DNA from 2 places in the Paenibacillus sp. FSL K6-2859 genome. Region 1 is predicted to be linked to the other one. Evidence: predicted binding sites of a transcription regulator. Region 1 holds the regulator's gene; the other holds the start of a gene.
The links. Region 1 encodes CtsR, which represses protease genes until heat stress. Its sites were predicted from a motif close to ATGGTCAATAAAGGTCAAACA; they were not measured.
Positions count from the first base shown of each region.

Region 2: a site for CtsR is predicted at 2,910-2,930, ahead of clpP (ATP-dependent Clp endopeptidase proteolytic subunit ClpP). Genes of this name have one in related genera too.

Region 1 covers NZ_JBBOYU010000001.1:6,249,229-6,257,070, forward strand. Annotated here, with positions in the region: gene clpC (ATP-dependent protease ATP-binding subunit ClpC) at 1-781, opposite strand, end outside; gene MHB64_RS28000 (protein arginine kinase) at 817-1,881, opposite strand; gene MHB64_RS28005 (UvrB/UvrC motif-containing protein) at 1,910-2,434, opposite strand; gene MHB64_RS28010 (CtsR family transcriptional regulator) at 2,465-2,926, opposite strand; gene MHB64_RS28015 (GNAT family N-acetyltransferase) at 3,313-4,485, opposite strand; rRNA gene rrf (5S ribosomal RNA) at 4,907-5,023, opposite strand; rRNA gene MHB64_RS28025 (23S ribosomal RNA) at 5,151-7,842, opposite strand, start outside.
Region 2 covers NZ_JBBOYU010000001.1:180,392-188,233, reverse strand. Annotated here, with positions in the region: gene MHB64_RS00925 (phosphoglycerate kinase) at 1-132, opposite strand, end outside; gene gap (type I glyceraldehyde-3-phosphate dehydrogenase) at 249-1,259, opposite strand; gene MHB64_RS00915 (sugar-binding transcriptional regulator) at 1,362-2,414, opposite strand; tRNA gene MHB64_RS00910 (tRNA-Arg) at 2,749-2,823, shown strand; gene clpP (ATP-dependent Clp endopeptidase proteolytic subunit ClpP) at 3,017-3,613, shown strand; gene MHB64_RS00900 (GDSL-type esterase/lipase family protein) at 3,709-4,347, opposite strand; gene MHB64_RS00895 (PdaC/SigV domain-containing protein) at 4,457-5,557, opposite strand; gene MHB64_RS00890 (SIMPL domain-containing protein) at 5,680-6,435, opposite strand; gene MHB64_RS00885 (HPr family phosphocarrier protein) at 6,586-6,855, opposite strand; gene whiA (DNA-binding protein WhiA) at 6,953-7,842, opposite strand, start outside.

The DNA.
Region 1 (7,842 bases):
GGCGGTCTTCAAACTCACCGCGATATTTTGTTCCAGCCACTACTGAGCCCATGTCGAGCGTCATGACGCGTTTGTCGCGAAGTGTTTCTGGGATTTCATTATTGATAATCTTTTGTGCAAGTCCTTCAGCGATAGCTGTTTTACCAACACCAGGTTCACCGATCAGTACCGGGTTATTCTTAGTCCGGCGACTCAGTACCTGAATAACACGTTCAATTTCCTTACTACGACCGATAACTGGGTCTAGATTGCCTTCCTTAGCATAAGCGGTCAAATCGCGCGCAAGACCATCTAGGGTCGGTGTGCTGACGTTAGCCGGAGTCCCGCTATGACTAGAGGCAGCCTCGCTGCTTCCCAGGAGCTGAAGCACTTGTTGACGAGCTTTGTTCAAGCTGATGCCGAGGTTATTAAGCACACGAGCCGCGACACCTTCCCCTTCACGGATAAGTCCAAGCAAAATATGCTCAGTGCCAACATACGTATGACCCAATTTGCGGGCTTCGTCCATCGACAGCTCAATCACTTTTTTAGCGCGAGGAGTATAAGCAATGTTCGTAGGCTGTTCTTGACCTCTGCCAATCAATGTCTCCACTTCGTCCTGGATTTTTTCAAGACCTAGCCCTAAAGCTATTAATGCCTTAGCAGCAATGCCGTCTCCTTCACGAATAAGTCCGAGCAAAATATGTTCTGTACCAATATTGTTGTGTCCTAAACGAACAGCTTCTTCCTGCGCCAGCGCTAGCACTTTTTGTGCGCGTTCCGTAAATCTTCCAAACATCATATCTCCTGCACCTCCATGAATAGTAAATATCTATATTAATGTTGTGTTCCCAATGTCTCTCGGAGCAGTTTTGCCCGATACATATCTCGTTCAGTGGCGTTCAGCTCATCGCCGAACATCTTCTGCAGAAATCCTGGCTGTGTCTTAACGTTAAGTTCATTAAGCACTGAAATCGAAAGGCCTTCCAGAATGCCAAGGTCAACTCCAAGTCTCACATCAGACAGGCGTTGAGCAGATTCTTTAAGCTCCATAAGAGCTGCATAACATAAAATTCCGTAAGAACGCTTCACTCGGTCAGTTATTCTCAAGGCGGAATCAACAAGCAACCGTTCACGTGCATTTCGCTCATGCTCTATAATCTGGGTAACTACACTATGAAGGTTCTCTATAATTTCACTTTCCGTTTGACCGAGAGTGATCTGATTAGAAATTTGAAAGATGTTCCCTACTGCTTCGCTACCCTCACCGTAAATTCCTCTTACAGTCAATCCCACTTGGTTCACTGCAGACAATATGCGGTTGATCTGATGAGTCATTACAAGCGCTGGCAGATGCAGCATTACCGAGGCACGAAGCCCAGTACCCACATTGGTGGGGCAACTAGTCAAATATCCTCTTTTATCATCAAAAGCGTAATTGACAGCTGCCTCGAATATATCATCAATCGCCGTCGCACGTTCCCATGCTTCTCTGACCTGAAGACCAGGAAACAGACATTGGATTCGCAGATGGTCCTCTTCGTTAATCATGATGCTGACCGACTCATCTTCATTTAATAAGACAGCCGCACTGCGCGAATCATTAGCCAAGTTAGGACTGATTAGATGCTTCTCAACCAGTACCTTTTTGTCCAGTTCATTCACTTCATCAAGCTTTAGGAGTTGAAAAGATCCGAAATCTGCAGCTGCTTCCTCATGAAACACAGGAGCCAGTAGCTCTAATACTTCTTCCGATTGCTCTAAGGAAGCCAGCATTGGGAACGGAAGATGCTCTAGATTACGGGCAATACGCATACGACTGCTAATTACAATCTCGGAGTGACTACCTCCAGAACGCATCCAATCACTAAGCGCTTGTTCAGTAAATCGGAGACTTGACATGTCATATCCCCCCTATATATCAAAGACTTTACTCTTGTGCTATTTCTTTTTCAAGTTTACGAATCTGATCTCGCAGCTCCGCTGCTTTCTCGAATTCCTCTTGTGTAATACTTTGCTGTAATTCCTGCTTGAGTTCATCTATTTGGCGTCTAAATACAATCTGAGCTCCTGCACGTTTCGGAATCTTACCTACATGTGAAGTACTGCCATGCACTCGCTTAAAAAGCGGGTCCAGTGCACTGTTAAAATACTCATAACAGGAGCTACAGCCAAAACGGCCTAATTTGCTAAACTGGGAGTAAGTCATCCCACAATTCTCACACTGCAGACTCTGCGTAGTCTTCGTTGCAGCCGACTTCTCCTTGCCGGCACCTTCAAGATCAAGCAGACCTGAGAGCAGACTGTGGATAGAGAATCCTCCAGCCGTTCCGGGAATGAGTTCACCCTTCTCCCGTGCACAGCTCTCGCAGATATGAAACTCTGTCTTCTCTCCATTCACGATCTTAGTGAAGTGGAGTGTTGCCGGCTTGACGCCACATTCCTGGCATTGCATAAGCGAAAGCCCCTCCCTTATGGTTGACAATTATTTGCCTAACAAAGAGATTAACATCGCCTTCATAATCTTGGCACGAATCTCATCCCGGTATGGAATCTTAACCGTTAGGCATTCCCGAGAAACAGCAGCGCGCATAAGGCACGCTTCACGCTTACTTAGAAAACCAGCTTCCTCCAGCTGATAAATCAGCCCTTCAGCAGCGTTCTGATCAATCCCGCCACCTATAGTATGGTTTAAATGGGCATGCAGTGCCACGTTTGGTGGTAATTCAAAACGTTGAATACGAATATATCCCCCGCCACCCCGCTTACTTTCCACCACATAACCTTTTTCCAGAGTAAAGCGTGTACTGATGACATAATTGATCTGTGACGGTACGCATGAGAACTGGTCCGCCAGGTCATTTCGCTGGATTTCCACCGTACCTTCGGGACTTTCATGCAAAATATTCTTCAGATATTGTTCGATAATATCAGAGATATTGCGCATCACTCATCCTCCAGTGCTTGAATCTTTATAATACCAATTGCAACTTGCATTCATAATGACAATGGTCTTTAATTGAACTTAAACATTTGTGGATAATCCCACGCGTTCAAAGGATCGGATCGCTGTCATTAAGCTTCGTTGACTTTGACTTTCTTTGACTTTTTAATATTATAACATATTCTGTGCTAATTCCAAGTGGATTCTCTTATTTTTCACTTTTTTCAGCGAATGTATTCGGAAATAAAGAACTCTCCCAACTTCTTTCGAAGGGGAGAGCCTAATTTTTGTCAAGAATAAACGTCTTCGTTGTCCTTATTAGGACGATAAGCGTTTATGCGAGAAATATAACGATAATGTATAGCGTTGAACTTATGCTTTCTTATATTTTAAAAATGATCAAATAAAGCTGTCTGTGCTTGTGGAATAATTTCTTCAAACCATTCCACTGCTGCTGCGTAGCCAGAGACACTTCCATAACGAGCCATCTCTGTTGGTCGTTTGTATCCAAGCATCAAGGCCGTCAATGTGCCTATATCACAGTTTAAGTCTGCTTCCGCCCGTTCCCCTTCCACTCGTGTCAAAGTAGCCGATCCCTCATTAGAGATGTTCCATGCCCACAATCCATCATTCCAAGGTGCATACTTATCTTCGATATATATAAGCTGCTTCTTTTGACTACTGTTTCCTCTGAAGGCGTATGTTTCAATGAATGACTTGACATTAACAATCCGCCCCATAAAATAAGGATAATTCTCTTGTTCTATACGTGGATCTGGCAGCAAGAAGGGTAACATGTCATCCGAAGGCACCAGCTTTAAGGATGCACCGGTCACCATCGAATCATGGTTCGCAAGAAATGTCCACAGCCCCTGCCGAGCTTGTTCATTCAAAAAAACAAATTCATCAATGACCAGTTCTCTGTTCTCTATCTTATACAGCACATATCCCTCTGGTTCACCACTCTTGGAGTAAAATACTGCACTCTTTCCTTCATCTTCTAGAACAGAGTTCTCCCACCAGTCCAAATCGCGCTTAAGTGTCCCGTTATAACTAACAGCGAATCGATTGTATAGGCTATCCAATACTTCGATATCTTTGATGTCCCGTTTAACCTTGCCCTCAACTTCAACCTTTTTGGGAAACTTCGCTACTGGAATAGAGTATTTCTTATATTCACAATAAACCTCCCAGCCAAATTTACGATAAAACGGAATCAGGAACGGGTGTAGAAAAGAGAGCGTTTGACCTGCCTCATTCATCGTATGCAGCGCATGAGACAAAAGATTTGCCACATGCCCTTGTCTGCGGTTCTCTGGCCATGTAGCTACTCCTGCTATACCACCCATAGGTACCACTCTGCCCTGTATGTAGACTTGGAAAGGAATAATCGTCAATTTAGCTTCCAATGTTCCGTCCTCAAAAGCACCCCATACCTGTTCAGCCTTGAATCTTTCCTTTGCACTTGCCCTTTTTTCAATAGGAAGCTTGTACTGAAAAGAATATTCTGACAAGTTCATGCTCGCAACAAATTCTTCTGAACGTAACTGTCTTATTACCACAAACTCACCTCATCCTTTATAAAATTACTTTTAGGATAAGTATAACAAGAGCGTCAATTGTGCGCTAATCTATTGCAATATTTTATAACTTTATTTTCAGTTATCCACAGCTCTATGCAGGTTTAAAAATAGTCTTGAAATCTTGTCCTATCCAAGTTAAAATAGTTATCCACTTATCAATAGCTCTATCCACATAATTCTCGCTCTATCCACAGCAACCCGTGTATTACTTAGGTTTTTTGTTGACAGATCCATATAAATATGTATTTAATCCACACTATTTAGGGATTATTTTTCTCTCAATCATCTATCCACATGTGCGTAACTTTTCTGCAAATTCAAAAGTTTATCCACAAGTTTTCCACAGTCTACAATAAACGCAAAAAAGCCACTGTCGATTACTCAACAGTGGTCTAATTGTGCTTGGCAACGTCCTACTCTCCCAGGACCCTTCGGTCCAAGTACCATCGGCGCTGGAGGGCTTAACGGTCGTGTTCGGGATGGGTACGCGTGGAACCCCTCCGCTATCGCCACCAAACATGCGTCTGTGAAACAGACGCTGTCGCGTGAAATTTGCTTCATCACAGAAGTGTGAATAAATTCCATAGCGTAATCCAGGCTTGATGCCTGAAAACTGAATCCGAATTGAATTTGCGTCTTAAGTATAGGATAAGCCCTCGACCGATTAGTATTGGTCAGCTCCATGCATTACTGCACTTCCACCTCCAACCTATCTACCTCGTCGTCTTCAAGGGGTCTTACTAATTGGGAAATCTCATCTTGAGGGGGGCTTCACGCTTAGATGCTTTCAGCGCTTATCCCGTCCGTACGTAGCTACCCAGCCATGCTTCTGGCGAAACAACTGGTGCACCAGCGGTACGTCCATCCCGGTCCTCTCGTACTAAGGACAGCTCCTCTCAAATTTCCTGCGCCCACGACAGATAGGGACCGAACTGTCTCACGACGTTCTGAACCCAGCTCGCGTACCGCTTTAATGGGCGAACAGCCCAACCCTTGGGACCTACTTCAGCCCCAGGATGCGATGAGCCGACATCGAGGTGCCAAACCTCCCCGTCGATGTGGACTCTTGGGGGAGATAAGCCTGTTATCCCCAGGGTAGCTTTTATCCGTTGAGCGATGGCCCTTCCATGCGGTACCACCGGATCACTAAGTCCGACTTTCGTCCCTGCTCGACTTGTAGGTCTCGCAGTCAAGCTCCCTTATGCCTTTGCACTCTTCGAATGATTTCCAACCATTCTGAGGGAACCTTGGAACGCCTCCGTTACTCTTTAGGAGGCGACCGCCCCAGTCAAACTGCCCGCCTGACACGGTCCCCGTACCGGATTACGGTACTAGGTTAGAACCTAGATACGATCAGGGTGGTATCCCAACGGCGCCTCCACCGAAGCTTGCGCTCCGATTTCTACGGCTCCCACCTATCCTGTACAGATCGTACCCAAATTCAATATCAAGCTGCAGTAAAGCTCCATGGGGTCTTTCCGTCTTGTCGCGGGTAACCTGCATCTTCACAGGTATTAAAATTTCACCGGATCTCTCGTTGAGACAGCGCCCAAGTCGTTACGCCATTCGTGCGGGTCAGAATTTACCTGACAAGGAATTTCGCTACCTTAGGACCGTTATAGTTACGGCCGCCGTTTACTGGGGCTTCGGTTCATAGCTTCGGATTGCTCCTAACCACTCCCCTTAACCTTCCAGCACCGGGCAGGCGTCAGCCCGTATACTTCGCCTTGCGGCTTCGCACAGACCTGTGTTTTTGCTAAACAGTCGCTTGGGCCTTTTCACTGCGGCCCCCTCGTGCTATTCACACTACCGGGGCACCCCTTCTCCCGAAGTTACGGGGTCATTTTGCCGAGTTCCTTAACGAGAGTTCTTCCGCGCGCCTTAGAATTCTCTTCTCGCCTACCTGTGTCGGTTTGCGGTACGGGCACCTTCTCCTGGCTAGAGGCTTTTCTTGGCAGTGTGAGATCATGACCTTCGCTACTGTAATTTTCGCTCCCCATCACAGCCCAGCCTTAACGATGTGCGGATTTGCCTACACATCAGCCTCACTGCTTAGACGGACATATCCATCAGTCCGCGTCACTACCCTCCTGCGTCACCCCATCGCTCATAGCGGATTACGGTGGTACAGTAATTTCAAACTGTTGTCCTTCGACTACGCCTTTCGGCCTCGCCTTAGGTCCCGACTTACCCTGAGCGGACGAGCCTTCCTCAGGAAACCTTGGGCTTTCGGCGGATCAGATTCTCACTGATCTTTTCGTTACTCATACCGGCATTCTCACTTGTATGCTGTCCAGCGCTCCTTACGGTACACCTTCAACCCACATACAACGCTCCCCTACCCCAGATACATACGTATCTAGCCATAGCTTCGGTGGTGTGTTTAGCCCCGTTACATTTTCGGCGCAGAGTCACTCGACCAGTGAGCTATTACGCACTCTTTCAATGGTGGCTGCTTCTAAGCCAACATCCTGGTTGTCTGTGCAACTCCACATCCTTTCCCACTTAACACACACTTGGGGACCTTAGCTGATGGTCTGGGCTGTTTCCCTTTTGACAATGGATCTTAGCACTCACTGTCTGACTCCCGGCAATAAGTATATGGCATTCGGAGTTTGACTGAGCTTGGTAATCCTTGCGGACCCCGCACCCAATCAGTGCTCTACCTCCACTACTCTTATACCGAGGCTAGCCCTAAAGCTATTTCGGGGAGAACCAGCTATCTCCGAGTTCGATTGGAATTTCTCCGCTACCCCCACCTCATCCCCGCATTTTTCAACATGCGTGGGTTCGGGCCTCCAGTGCGTGTTACCGCACCTTCACCCTGGACAGGGGTAGATCACACGGTTTCGGGTCTACGTCCACATACTAAATCGCCCTATTCAGACTCGCTTTCGCTGCGGCTCCGTCTTCTCGACTTAACCTTGCATGTTAAACGTAACTCGCCGGTTCATTCTACAAAAGGCACGCCATCACCCATTAATAGGGCTCTGACTTTTTGTAAGCACACGGTTTCAGGTTCTATTTCACTCCCCTTCCGGGGTGCTTTTCACCTTTCCCTCACGGTACTGTTTCACTATCGGTCGCCAGGTAGTATTTAGCCTTAGCAGATGGTCCTGCTGGATTCATACGGGGTTTCACGTGCCCCGCACTACTCGGGATCCGTCTCGGAGAGAACACAGTTTAGGCTACAGGGCTTTTACCTCTATCGCGGGCCTTTCCAGACCTCTTCGCCTACCATATTCCTTTGTAACTCCATGTGAGACGTCCCACAACCCCTAAGAGCAAGCTCTTAGGTTTAGGCTGTTCCGCGTTCGCTCGCCGCTACTGACGGAA
Region 2 (7,842 bases), 6.1 Mb from region 1:
AATAGTTGGAAGTGTTTCGCGGATACGAGTATCATCAGTAATTTTACCGTCTTCTACAGGCACGTTGAAATCCACGCGTACAAATACGCGTTTACCCTTTACTTCTACATCACGGACGCTCTTTTTGTTCATGATTAATTCCTCCACACCCCATATTGTTTCTAGCAGGAAACAAGAAATACATTTAGAAAGAGCGGAAACAAGGAACTTCTGTTTCCGCTCTATAGATGTTGCTTATATCAAGTCAATTACTTAGCGATTTTAGCGAATTTCTCCAAAGTACGAACCAATTGTGCAGTGTAGGACATTTCATTGTCATACCAAGCAACCGTTTTAACCAGTTGTTTGTCGCCAACAGTCAATACTTTAGTTTGTGTAGCATCGAACAGGGATCCGAAAGTCATACCTTTGATGTCGGAAGATACGATTTCATCTTCAGTGTAACCATAAGTGTCTGGATCGGAAGCTGCTTTCATAGCTGCGTTGATTTCTTCAACAGTAACGCTCTTATCAAGAACAGTTACAAGCTCAGTCAGGGAACCAGTTGCAACTGGAACACGTTGAGCTGCACCATCCAATTTACCTTTAAGTTCTGGAATAACCAGACCGATTGCTTTAGCAGCACCAGTAGTGTTAGGGATGATGTTCTCAGCTGCTGCACGAGCACGTCTGAAGTCACCTTTAGCATGTGGAGCATCCAAAGTGTTTTGGTCGCCAGTGTAAGCGTGAATTGTAGTCATCAAGCCTTCAACGATACCGAACTTGTCGTTCAATACTTTTGCCATTGGAGCTAGGCAGTTAGTAGTGCAAGATGCGCCGGAAATAACAGTCTCAGTACCATCAAGAATGTCATCGTTAACGTTGTAAACGACAGTTTTCATGTCGCCAGTAGCTGGAGCGGAGATAACTACTTTCTTAGCTCCACCTTTCAAGTGTTTTTCAGCTGCTTCTTTAGTTGTGAAGAAACCTGTGCACTCAAGTACGATATCAACGCCTAGGTCGCCCCATGGCAATTCTTCAGGGTTACGGTTAGCAAGAACCTTAACTTCTTTGCCATTGACTTTGAAGAAGCCGTCATGCACTTCAACATCACCTTGGAATTTACCTTGAGTTGTATCATATTTAAGCAAATGAGCAAGCATCTTAGCGTCAGTCAAGTCGTTGATTGCTACCACTTCGATACCTTCTACATTTTGAATACGGCGGAAAGCAAGGCGTCCAATACGTCCAAATCCGTTAATTCCAACTTTTACACTCATTGAATAGTTCCTCCTAGAATTCGTTTTATTTATTCAAAACAGACCGTGAAGCCTGTCATGACAACAATGTTAAGTATAATGCAAGATATATGTTCTAGTAAGTTACGACGATATCTGTAACTGATTGTCAATCTCCTTGCCTATTTCCACAGCAGCAGCCTCGTCCGTGACGAGAATATTCTCCTGCCCGAAACGCAGCATGGCATGAATAGCTTTGGCCTTTGGCTTGCCTCCGGCAATACCGATGACAGTTTCCGTCCGAACAATATCTTCTAGACGTAATCCCATCGTAAGCATCGTATGCACAACCTGACCATCTTCATTAAAATAATATCCAAAGGATTCTGCCACTGCTCCCTCACCCTGGATTTCTGAGACAGTAGCCTCATCCAGCTTGCGGCGGCGAGTCATTTCAATGGCATCCCCAATCCCATGTACAATAATACGCGAACTGCGGATGATTTGTACAATCTCTCCAATATTAGAATCAAGTGCTAATGACTGATAGGCATCCCCACTAAGTAAATCAGGGACATGCAGCAACCGGTAATTCGCTCCAACCCGTTTTGCCATTGTAGAGGCAATCGTATTGGCTTGAATCTCCATACTCTCTCCTAATCCGCCACGCGCTGGAACAAACCAGGCGTTCTTATAGGAAAGGGATAACGGCGGTGTCAGTTGATCAGCCATATCGGCAAGCGTTGATCCACCTGTGACAGCAACAATATCATCTGTACGGAGGACACTGAGCAGCGCTTTTGCACCTGCGCGGCCAAGCTCACGTTTGGTGAATGGTGATGACTCACAATCACCCGGCACCACAATGACTTTATCCAGACCGTATGTTGCCCGAATTTTCTCTTCCAGCTCATCCAGACCAAACAGGCTCTTAACGACCGGCTCTAGCAAATCAAGCAGTCTGCGCCCAGCAGCGCTAATGCGCATACCAACGCTCTCGATCTCAATGAGCCCTTGCGATTTCAGAAGATCCGTCTCGGCACGCAGTACCCGCTCAGTCATATCAAGCGAAGCGGCAAGCGTTCTGCGTCCAATGATATCGGACAGCATGATCTGATGAAGAATCGTGTACCGTCTCTTAAGGGTTTCCATGAGATCAGGCAGAAGCTGCTTTTGGATATCTAATAAATTACGCATGCTTTCACTCCTGCAACTTCGTCTTCCTCTATTCCCTTGTTCATGGTCTCAAAATGTCCCGGGTAAACTTTTTAAGTCCCACTCATATTCTAACCAAATATTGCTCGAAGTGCAAGTCTTCCGAGAGTAGAATTCTCAAGCGCTTGTCTTCTTATACATTTATAAGATTGGGAAAGAGTTAAAGCACCTAAAACCTGTCATTAACTATCCAGATTCTATCTCTGAGTGAAAACGAATATAAGCTTGTCTACCTTTAAGAAAAAGGATAGTGTCCTGCTCTGTATTATTAAATTCATTGCAATTGCTCAGGAATTATATTATAATCATTTTTGTTGCGCCCGTGGTCCAATGGATATGACGTAGGCCTCCGAAGCCTGAGATCCAAGTTCGATTCTTGGCGGGCGCGCCATTAATTTCACTTTTGTACATAATTTAGTAGTGCCTATACTACTACTTAACCAAAGAGCCGCATGTCGGCTCTTTTTTTTGAATATAAGTTTGACTTTCTTTGACTTTTTGTTTGAATTTGTTTATCATGTGGGTAATACGGCAAGAGTAAAAATGAATACATTTGAAGAACCAATATCAAGGAGGTTTTCCACGTGAGTTATATTCCTATGGTAGTAGAACAGAGCAACCGCGGTGAGCGCGCTTATGACATCTATTCCCGCCTGCTGAAGGACCGCATCATTTTCCTTGGAACGGAGGTTAATGACGTGGTAGCCAATTCTATCATCGCACAAATGCTGTTCTTGGCTGCCGAAGATCCTGAGAAGGACATTCACCTTTATGTGAATAGCCCTGGTGGTTCCATCACTGCAGGTATGGCTATTTTTGATACAATGCAGTACATTAAGCCAGACGTTTCCACCATCTGTGTCGGTATGGCAGCTTCCATGGGAGCTTTCCTGCTTAACGCTGGTGCTAAAGGCAAACGCTTCGCACTTCCTAACAGTGAGATCATGATTCACCAACCTCTGGGTGGTGCTCAAGGTCAAGCAACGGATATCGAAATCCGCGCTCGCCGTATCCTCAAATTGCGCGATAAGCTGAATCGCATTCTTGCAGAACGTACGGGTCAACCCCTGGAACGTATTGAGAAGGATACAGATCGTGATTACTTCATGACTGCTGCAGACGCGGCAGCTTACGGTATCGTTGATAAAGTCATCGAGAAAACACTGCCTAGCGGTGTGTAAGCTATAAAACAACACAAAGAGGCTGTACACTATCCACTTGATGGTTAGTGCACAGCCTCTTTGCTTTTCAGCCCCCCATTACAAATGAATCTCAATTAAATCAAACCACCATAACCAAGCGCATTGAGTTTCTCAGCAATCACACGGTAGCCTCGGCCATTAGGATGTAAGTGGTCAAACGATAAAAGGCCTCTCTCATTTCCTGCAAACTCACCATAAATAGAAGCAAATCCAACTACTCGGCTACTATACTGCGATGCATAGCGGTTAAACTGCTTCACCCACTCTGTAGCGCCTACTACCTGAGGATAGGGATTATACAATCCCACAATTCGAATGATATAAGGTCTACGTGCCCCCGCTTTCAATTGGAAAAGAATACTCATAATGACAGCGAAATTTTGTTTGCATTCCTGCAGTGATCTTCCCAGCTCTTTAGATAAATTCCCAGGTTGTCTAGCTGCAGCCTTTGCAGCATGAATTAAATCGTTGCCACCGATGGATAGCGTGATAATGTCGGCTGCTCGAATGGCTTCGCGAGTCATTGCACTCCCCCGTAGCCGCTGTTCCAGTTCAGAAGTAGTCAATCCATTCACGCCCAAATTCGTAGAGGCCACATTAGAACGCAGTCTCCCTTCCGCCATTCTACGGTACACCGGTACAAAACCGTTACCTGGCAGAGCGCCAAATCCAGTCGTCAAGGAATCGCCAATTGCAGTGTATTGATAGCTCATAGCTCTCCCCCGTTCATAAACTAGTTACTCCATTTAGCATATGAATTCGAGGTGATTCTGGTAAGGGGGAGATGTCCAGTGCTGACACCCGCGTTTACGACTTTACTATTTATTTTACAGCAGCAAATGGGCTACCGCCTTCCGGCAACAGTTCTTTGAAAGTAAAGGGGTATTCGGGGAACCCCGCAGCATATGCTGTGTATTCGTACAATTGGAAGAACAGAACGACCTGATCATCCTTCAGATAAAAATACTTTTCCGTATTCAATCCGTTGAATCCTCCCAAATAACTTTCCTCCGCTTTTACCAGCTTGTTCAACTTAGCATTTAACGTTTTTTTGTAGTTTGGGTTAGCACCAAAAAGATCGCCCAGCAATAGACGTTTGCCATCCTTGAGCGAGAAGGTAAACGCCTCCCGGTTGGTCATGCCATGAGCCCCGCCCGTATCGCTATACTGTGACATCAGCAAACTAATCACACCATTCTGATTGTAGGTCACTACATAATCTATATCATAAGTATACTTGGGCTCTGACCCAGAACGATTGGAGATATCCTGCTCTGCCCCTGCGGCGAATCTCATGGCACTTTCTTTCAAGGTATCGTTCATGGCCTTTTGCGCAGCGGATTGACTCAGTCCACTAATTTTCGGATAATCAAGCTGGATTAAAGCCTCTTTTCGATCTTTAGCATAGGTCTCAGTGGTTACTGTCAATGCGTTCTGTGGTCTGTTCATCACGTTCAGCTTACTAGAGCCTAGAGTCCAATCCACTTTATAGCCCAAATAATCATTTAAGAGACCGGATGGAACATAGAGACGATTGTTTATTAGCTTTCCTTCATATTCCCGAATGTAATAGTTGTTCACCCAGATAGAAGTACCAAAACTAGATAGCGTTAACTTGGCTTTAGCCGTCCCTTTTCCAATCGTGTATGCATTTTCTTCTTTATCATAAGTGAGAGGTAATCCCAGCACATCACGCATAAAGGTAATTGGGATCCAGACCTTCCCTTCCTGCACAATACCTGTCTGCTGCGAAATCACCCCGTTCGCCTTTAATACTATACTTGAAGCATTAGCCTTGCTCTTCGCCTGATCAGACGCTGCATAACCCGTATCACTAGGCAGTAATCCTCCACCAAGCAATAACCCCGCCGACATCAAACCTATGCCCCATTTGCGTACGATTTCTTTTGAGATATTCATCATCTTGTTTTCCCTCTCCTTTCCAATTAATTAAACATAATCCCAGAGAGCTTACACAAAAAAGAGGCATCCCCCACTATTAAGCGGAAGATTACCTCTTCTCTCTGTATTCATCTTGTAGGCTACTATTTCAATTCATACATAACGCTTAGTTGTGTTGTAACTTTAACTACTCCCGGTTGTACGGATGTGCTTGCACCAGCATCTGCTGCAGCCATATCCATTTTTAGATTTTGTTCAAAATATACTGGAGTAATATCGCCATCATTTTGACTAACCGTGAGCACTTGGCCTAAGCTACGTTTAGCTGCCTTAGCAATAGCTCCTGCCTTAACATCTGCGTTCGCCATCGCCTTTTCAATCACCTGAGCTTCAAAGGCAGAAGTATCTTCCACAGAAAAACGTGCATTTCCGAGATTGTTTGCCCCTGCTGCAGATGCAGCGTCAAGCAATTCACCAACCTTAGTCAGATCTCTATAAGACACTAACAGCGTATGATTCGCGTTGTATCCTTTTACTTGCTGTCCTTCTTTTTCGCTATAACTATAGTTGGGTTGCACATAGAATTGGGTGCTTTGAATATCTTTATCTGCGATTTTCCAAGTCCCTTTCAATAGGGTAGTGATCTTTTGGATTTTAGCAGCATTTGTTTTTTGTGCTTCTTGCGCAGTTGACGCCGTAGTATCTACTCCGATGGACAAGTATACAATATCCGGCTTGATGGACAATTCGCCTTTACCTACTACACTAACAACATTTTTCTGCACTTCATCTGCGTAAGCCTTTGTAGGACCCTGGGAGACACCACTCATACCAATTCCTCCAATTAACAAACTCCCTACAATCAACACTGAACCAATCTTCTTTACCAAACCTTTCATATTTGCCAGCCCCTTTCATCTTTTGTGATTTGTTATTATCCTCTAGACGAGTCATTCTGGTAAATGTTGCACATCTTAAATCTATTTTTTGGTATTAAAAAAAGCCCCTAGGGGCTTTTTAGTCATGCAATAAAAAGTCATGTCAAAAGATTATTGGTTCTCAAGCTCTTCTTTGCTGACGAGACTCGTCAAAGCGTTTACAGCTTGATCGGCGTCTGCACCATCCGCGCTGATATAGATCTCCGTGCCGGAACTGATCGCTAGGCTCATAATACCCATAATACTTTTGGCGTTTACTTTTTTATCGTCTTTTTCCACGAAAATCTCCGACGAAAACTTGTTAGCTTCTTGCACAAACAATGCTGCCGGTCGAGCGTGTAGCCCTGTCTTCAACCGAACAACTACCGGGTGCTTTGTCATGAAACGCTTACCCCCTAATTGAGTTCTCCCCAAAAATTTCACATTAATTTTATATTATTATATCATTATAACGTAAACCACACTAGAAAAAAAGTGACTAGCCGCCTCGAACCTTGTCCGCCAGTTCATCAATCTTACGAAGTCGATGATTTACTCCGGACTTACTAACCGTACCTTTCAGCATTTCACCAACCTCTTTAAGGTTGATATCTGGATGTGCCATTCGGATTTCTGCAACTTCCCGCAGTTTATCCGGCAAGCTCTCCAGCCCCACTTCTCGCTGCAGCAATTTGATATTCTCAATCTGCCGCACCGCGGCACTTATCGTTTTATTGAGATTCGCGGTCTCGCAGTTCACGATCCGATTCACGGAATTACGCATATCACGCATAATTCTTACATCCTCAAATTTGAACAACGCTTGATGCGCGCCGATCAGACTTAAGAATTCGATAATCTTCTCGCCTTCTTTAATGTATAGAATGAACCCTTTTTTACGTTCAATGCAGCGTGCGTTTAGGTGAAATTCACCAGCCAGATCAACTAGCGCTTTACAGTGCTCCTCATACATCGAGGAAATCTCCAAATGGTAAGAGGAACCCTCCGGATTATTAACCGATCCGCCCGCCAAAAAAGCACCCCGCAAATAAGCACGCTTACAGCAGTTATTCCCAACAATCTCTTTATCAATACCGTCGGTAAAAATAAATCCTTCGGACACAATTCTGAGATCATTTAAGATCTCCTGTACGCGGCTGGGGATTCTAACGATATACACGTTATTTTTCTTCAAACGCATTTTTTTACGCACGAGTAGCTCAATATGGACCTGGTAATATTTCTTAAGCAAAGAATATACCCGCCTTGCAATCGCGGCGTTCTCCGTCGAAATGTCGAGAATCACCTTTTTGCTTGAAAGCTGCACAGATCCATTCATACGGATAAGTGCTGACATTTCCGCCTTCTCACAACAGGGCTCACTCTCCA